Fodinicurvata sp. EGI_FJ10296: one gene and its partner. The main gene of each other region encodes a partner of the protein of the gene in region 2 in a complex. Links are inferred from orthologs where the notes say so. Each region holds a gene or a part of one and is shown on either strand. Other genes may lie near its edges. The genes, in order: tldD and ABZ728_RS17570.

Evidence for each region.
Region 1: the proteins of ABZ728_RS17570 (region 2) and tldD are in contact, whole or in part, in a solved structure (PDB 5NJ9), measured with the Escherichia coli proteins. The link is inferred for Fodinicurvata sp. EGI_FJ10296 from one-to-one orthologs.

What each region holds. Positions count from the first base shown.
Region 1 is NZ_JBFCVL010000008.1:249,003-252,210, reverse strand. Bases 39-2,926 are described here. They hold tldD (metalloprotease TldD), read right to left. Parts: upstream 2,257-2,926; coding sequence 820-2,256; downstream 39-819. Other genes in these bases: coxB (cytochrome c oxidase subunit II), read left to right, coding at 2,794-2,926; rpmH (50S ribosomal protein L34), read right to left, coding at 558-692; rnpA (ribonuclease P protein component), read right to left, coding at 39-464. Also shown: more of rnpA, read right to left, coding at 1-38; more of coxB, read left to right, coding at 2,927-3,208. UniProt on the Escherichia coli protein: Metalloprotease involved in CcdA degradation. Suppresses the inhibitory activity of the carbon storage regulator (CsrA).
Region 2 is NZ_JBFCVL010000008.1:63,568-66,790, forward strand. What follows is about bases 230-3,132. They hold ABZ728_RS17570 (TldD/PmbA family protein), read right to left. Parts: upstream 2,403-3,132; coding sequence 1,056-2,402; downstream 230-1,055. Other genes in these bases: ABZ728_RS17565 (IS5 family transposase), read right to left, coding at 230-693; ABZ728_RS17575 (multidrug effflux MFS transporter), read right to left, coding at 2,568-3,132. Also shown: more of ABZ728_RS17565, read right to left, coding at 1-229; more of ABZ728_RS17575, read right to left, coding at 3,133-3,223.

The DNA of each region.
Region 1 (3,208 bases), 190 kb from region 2 along the record:
GAGAACGGCCGATCGACAGTCGCACCCCGGGCGATCAGCACATAGTCATGCGCCGGCGCGGCCTCGTTGCTCAAAATATCGCGGGCCAAAGCCCGAAGCCGCCGCTTTGCGCGGTTGCGTGCGACAGCATTGCCGACCTTTCGGCTTGCGGTTAGTCCGACACGAATAGACGGCTGGCAAGGAGGCCTCTGCTCGGCCAACAACTTGTCGTCGTTGGTTTCGCCGGCCGCATTATCACAAGCCGTCATATCACAACGGATCGCATTTTCGCGGCGACCATTCGGGCGCGCCTGCAAGACGATGCCCGGGCGGGCCTGCTTGACACCAAATCGCGTGGCAGCGACGAAGTCCCGCCGATCGAGCAGGGCAGCGGTATCAAGGGTTCGATGCCACCGCTTCCGCTCCCTGCGGGCGCGCCTGGCGGCCCCATCGTCACGCTCGAGCGGTTGGTTATTCGTGGTCATCGATCCGCCGAAAGCTGGTACGTGCAATGTCGGCCTCGGGTAAACCCGAGACCGCAGCGCGTTCCTTTGGCCGGGGTGCCGAGAGCCGCCGGATCAGGCGCTCAGGCGCTTGCGGCCCTTGGCACGCCGGTTCTGAATGACGCGACGTCCGCCGACGGTCGCCATTCGGCTGCGAAAGCCATGGCGGCGTTTTCTGACAAGCTTGCTCGGTTGGTAGGTGCGTTTCACGGCTTTGCTCCGTTCCCAGTCATGGCCGTTCGGCGGCCGAAATCTTCACAGTGCCGGGCTTTTATCCCCGATTGCCGGACAAGTCAATCTGAGCCGCAGACGATTATTGCCGCTAACGCCGACGCGGTCAGCCCGAAGCCGTGCCGCCGACGGTCAGGCCATCGATTCGAAGCGTCGGCTGACCGACCCCCACGGGCACACCCTGCCCCTCTTTGCCACAGGTGCCGATGCCGCGATCCAGGGCCAGATCGTTGCCGACCATACCGACTCGGGTCAGCGCATCCGGGCCATTGCCGATAAGCGTGGCGCCCTTCACGGGGCGAGTCACCTTGCCATTCTCGATCAGATAGGCTTCCGAGGCCGAAAAGACGAATTTGCCGTTGGTGATGTCGACCTGGCCGCCACCGAAATTTACGGCATAGAGGCCGTTCGACACCGATGCGAGGATTTCTTCCGGGGCGTAAGGTCCAGGTTCCATTACGGTGTTGGTCATGCGCGGCATGGGGTGGTGGGCATAGCTTTCCCGTCGGCCGTTGCCCGTCGGTTCCATGCCCATAAGCCGCGCATTCATGCGGTCCTGCATATATCCGACCAGAATGCCGTCTTCTATCAGTGTGGTCCGGCCGCTGGGCGTTCCCTCGTCGTCGATGGTCAGCGACCCGCGGCGGTCCGGCAGGGTGCCGTCATCCACGACCGTTACTCCCGGCGCTGCGACGCGTTGGCCCATCAGGCCGGAGAATGCGGATGTCTTCTTTCGATTGAAGTCGCCTTCCAGGCCGTGGCCGATGGCCTCGTGAAGAAGGATGCCCGGCCACCCGGAGCCGAGCACGACCGTCATCTCTCCCGCCGGGGCGTCGACCGCGGCGAGTTTGATTTCGGCCTCGCGCAGGGCTTTGTCGACGGCATCCTTCCAGGCCGATTCGGCAATGAAGGAATCATATAGGTCACGGCCGCCGGTGCCGAAAAAGCCGGTCTCCATTCGATCGCCGTCCGCGCAAACGACCGTGACCACCAACTGAACCAGAGGCCTGATGTCCTCTGCGGTCGACCCATCGGCCCGCATGATGCGCACGGCTTGCCATTCTCCGGAAATCGCAGCGGACACCTGCCTGACCTTGGGGGAGGCCGCGCGGGCGTAGGTGTCGATGTCCTGAAGCAGGCGAACCTTCTGTTCGAAAGCGACACCTTCCAGGGGATTGGCGCTCGTATACAGGTGGCGGTTGGTGCCGCGCGGCGCCAGTGCCAGTGTCCCGCTATGACCATGGCGAGCGGCCTGCACAGTGTCCGCCGCCCGTTTCAGGGCTTCGTCACTCAGTTCCGAAGCATGGCAGTAGCCGCTGGATTCGCCGGCGACGGCACGCAGGCCGAAGCCCTGAGAAATATCGAAGCTTGCGGATTTCAGCTGTCCGTCGTCCCAACCGAGACGCTCGGACTGCTTGTACTCCAGAAAGAGTTCACCGTCGTCGCAACCCGCAAGGGCGCCGCCGACATGCCTGGCGGCACGATCCGGATCCAGTCCGGCGGCGCCGAAAAACAGACTGTCGGTTTGGGTGGGCGCGGTCATCGTCATCCTCCATTTCCAGAGCGGGCGCTATATACTCACGAACCTTTCCGGCACTCCGCCGGCCGGCATCGGGGCGCGGCCGAGCGGTGCACCGGAACCCTCCGCCGGCCGGGCACCAGTTTGCCCGTATTGTAACCTATGCGAGATGGCGGCCTCAGGGAAGGGCGGTTCTGCGACGATTTGCGCCCGGCCTGCGGCAAGGCGGCGGTGTCTTCCCCACAAGCCGATCGTGTAGAACTGACACGGAAAAATGGCCATCCTTTGGGCCGCTATCGGCAATCTGGGCAGAAATGTGCTTCTCCCATGGGGGCTATGGCGTTTATAACCGCCGCCATGCGCCGTTGGCCGGATATCGGCCGGTCGCTGCCGCGAAAGGGACCGCCCCTTTGCTCCGGATATCCTTTCCCGGGTGGAGGGGTTGTCCTTGGTGCGCTGCTTCTTTCGCAGGACAGGGCGGCAGCGGCCTGATAGGAAGGCGTGAATCGATTGGGGTGCCGGAACGCCGGCAACGGAAAACGAACGAGAGTGGTCAGGGGTATGCGACTGAACAATCGAGCCGTAAAAGCCGCCGCTGCCTTAGCCGGCCTGGGCCTGGCGGGTATTGCTGCGCCGGCGGTGGCCCAGATGCCGGAAGGCTGGCAAATGGGGTTTCAGGAAGCGGCGTCACCGGTCATGGCCGAGCTGAACGATTTCCACAATCTTCTGCTCGTCATCATCACCGCGATCACGCTGTTCGTTCTGGCACTGCTGATCTATGTGGGCTGGCGGTTCCGGGCGTCGGCCAATCCGACACCGTCCAGGACATCACACAACACGGTGATCGAGGTCGTCTGGACGATCGTGCCGGTCCTGATCCTGCTCGTGATTGCCGTTCCCTCGTTCCGGGTCCTCTACTTCATGGATCGCACGACGGACCCGGAAATGACGCTGATCGCCAATGGCTATCAATGGT
Region 2 (3,223 bases):
ATCGTATCGAGAGGCAATGCGGCGGAAATCCTTCAACCGCCCTAACATGCGCTCCACAGCGTTGCGGCTGCGGTACAGGTAGGGCGAGAAGCAGCTTTTCCAACGGCGATTGACCCTGGACGGGATGTTGGGCGCCGCGCCTCTGGCTTCGATTTTCCGTCGCACGGCGTTGGTGTCGTAACCCTTGTCCCCGTGCACCAGGTCGACGGTCGTCATCTCGTCCAGCAGCCTGTCGGCGGCCCTGCAATCAGCCACTTGCCCACCGGTCAGCAGAAAGGCGATGGGGCGGCAGGCCGTGTCGGTCAGGACGTGGATCCTGGTGGTCCGCCCGCCGCGCGACCGGCCGATTGCCTGACTCCGCCCCCCTTTTCCGCCGGAGGCGCAGCGGTGCGCCCTCACGGCTGAACTGTCGATCAGTAACTCGGCCGGTGGGCCATCGGCTGTCGCCAGCGCATGGAACATGTTGGCCCAGACGCCTTCGGCGGCCCACCGCTGAAACCGGTTGTAGAGGGTCTTGCGCGGGCCGTAGAGCACGGGTGCATCCTTCCATCGACAGCCGGAGATCAGCACATGGATAATCCCGCCGATCACCCGCCGGTCATCGACTCGCGGCTTGCCTCGGGTATCCCGTGGCAACAGCGGTTCAAGCCGCGAAAACTGCTCGTCGCTCAGCCAGAAATAGCCTTGATCCATCAATGATCTCCCTTCGGAGTCATTGAATCAAAACATCGCCGCCGGGGGAATCCCCTTTATGGGTCCTGGCCCTACTCCGGGGCTCACAATTCCCACGATCTCGTTGCCCGTGTGGACCCCTGTGTGTCGCGCTTTTGCTATCATGATGGGAGCGGGCGGGAGATCGTTGGACCCCTGGTCATCAAGACCGTTATCCGGCACTGATCCCCGCCGGATGTCGCTGCGCTCCTCCGGGGATGGGATTGGGGGCGGATGCTGCATCAATAAACACAGTTGCCCGATCGATGCCGGGGGCGATCCGTAGATGGGACTCGCCGTCCAACCGCCTGTCACCGAAAAAACCGCGGATCTGAATACGTGGGTCAGCGTCCGGCCACGGTCATACCGTCGACGCGAAGGGTCGGTGCGTCGACACCGGTGCGCAATTCCAGGTCGTCGGCCGGCGTGATCGCCTTGAACATGTCCTTCAGGTTGCCAGCGATCGTGACCTCGTTGACCGGATACGCGATCTGCCCATTCTCGATCCAGAACCCCGAAGCGCCACGGCTGTAGTCGCCCGTCGTCATGGAAATGCTCGAACCCAGCATCTGGGTGACCAGCAGCCCCTGCTCGACGCCGCCGATCAGATCGCTGCGGGTCGTCTTTCCTGCGGCCATATGAAAATTCGCCGGTGACGGGCTCGGTGGGGAGCCCGCGCCGCGCCCGGCATGGCCGGTGGGGGCGAGCGAAAGCTGGCGGGCGGACCGCAGGCTGAGCAGCCACGATGTCAGGACGCCGTCGTCGACGATCGACATCTTGCGCGGCGCCAGCCCCTCGCCGTCAAACGGCCTCGACCGATGGCCGCGGGGAATGAAGGGATCGTCGATGATGGTAATGCCGGGCGCAAAAACCGGCTGGCCGAGCCGGTCGATCAGAAAGCTCGTGCCCCGGGCGACCGCGGCGCCGTTGATGGCGCCGAGCAGGTGGCCGAGCAGGCTGCTGGAAACCCGCCGATCAAAGATGATGGGCACACGGTTGGTGTTTACCTTCCGCCCGCCGACACGGCTGACAGCGCGCTCGCCCGCCCGCCGTCCGACATCTTCCGCCGGATCCAGGTCTTCTGCGTAGACGGCCGTCGTATAGTCGTAGTCGACCTCCATCGCAGTGCCTTCTCCGGCGATGACGGCACAACTCAATCCCCGCGAAGACCGTGTATAGGCGCCGCTGAACCCGTTCGAGGCCGCCAGGGATATGCCGGTACGGCCCCATGACATTTCGGCACCCTCGGAATTGGTGACACCGCTGACGGCCAGTGCGGCTTCCTCGGCCCGGCGCGCATAGTCGATCATACCCTCCGCCTCGGGTTCGGCGGCGTCGTTCAGGTCGAGATCAGGGAAGGACGAGGCGATCTGCTCCGGATCCGCCAAACCGCTATAGGGGTCTTCCGGGACCGAGCGCGCCATGGAAATTGCCCGGTCGACCAACTCGGCTATGGTCGCCTCGCGGCGGTCGGATGTGGAGACGATGGCGGCTTGCCGGCCTATGAGCACCCGGAGTTCGACGTCGGAGGATTCGGCCCGCTCAAGCTTTTCCGGTTTGCCGAGGCGCTGCGACACCGAAAGCGCCACGCTGTCGGCAACGATGGCATCGGCGGAATCGGCGCCGGCTTTTAACGCCCTGTCGATCAGGTCGCCCAGAAATCCCAGATTATCCGACGTCGCTGGCGCCATTGCCTTCTCCCACCTACAAATAATTGTATTGCGGCGTTCCACCGCGCGTTCCCGATACGATATCCCCGACTATCAGACTCCGGCGACCGCGCCAAGCCCTCGATAGCGGGTTGACGTGACGGGTTACCGTACCGGTCTGGCAGAACCCGGCCTGACTGTGCCGTTTCACCAGCGGGCGCCTGACGAGACCCCGTCCGCCGGAGGTTCGGCCGTGTCGGCCTGCCTTCCCTGAGCCTTACGGGTGTGGATGTGGGCGCCGACGGCGCCAAGGGAAACCGCAACGATGACAATAAGCATCGGCAGCGCGCTGGTCGTAACGAGGATACCGACGATGACGCTGACCGCTGCGCCGATGCCCATCTGGATGAAGCCCGAAAGCCCGCTCGCGGACCCGGTCAGGCCAGGGCTGACGCTGATCGCGCCCGCCATGCCGTTGGGCAGCACCAGACCGTTGCCAAATGTCATCATCACCATCGGCAGAAAAAGGGCCAGCGGATGGTTCATTCCGGCCAGCGCCGGCAGCAGCATCAACACCGCGCCGGAAAGCGTCACCGCCACACCCCACGCCATCATGCGATCGACGCCCAGACGCTGCGAAATGCGACCGGCGGTGAAATTTCCAGCCATATAGCCGATCGCCGTCATGATGAAATAGAGGCCATAGGTGCCGGGCGACCGGTCCATCAGTTCGACCACGACATAGGGCGCGCCCCCGAGGAACGCGAAGAAGCCGGCCGTCATCGCCGCCGTCTGCGCGGTATAGCCGAGGAATACGGGGTTGCGCAGCAGTTTGGCATAGGTAGCGGCCATCCGGCCGATTC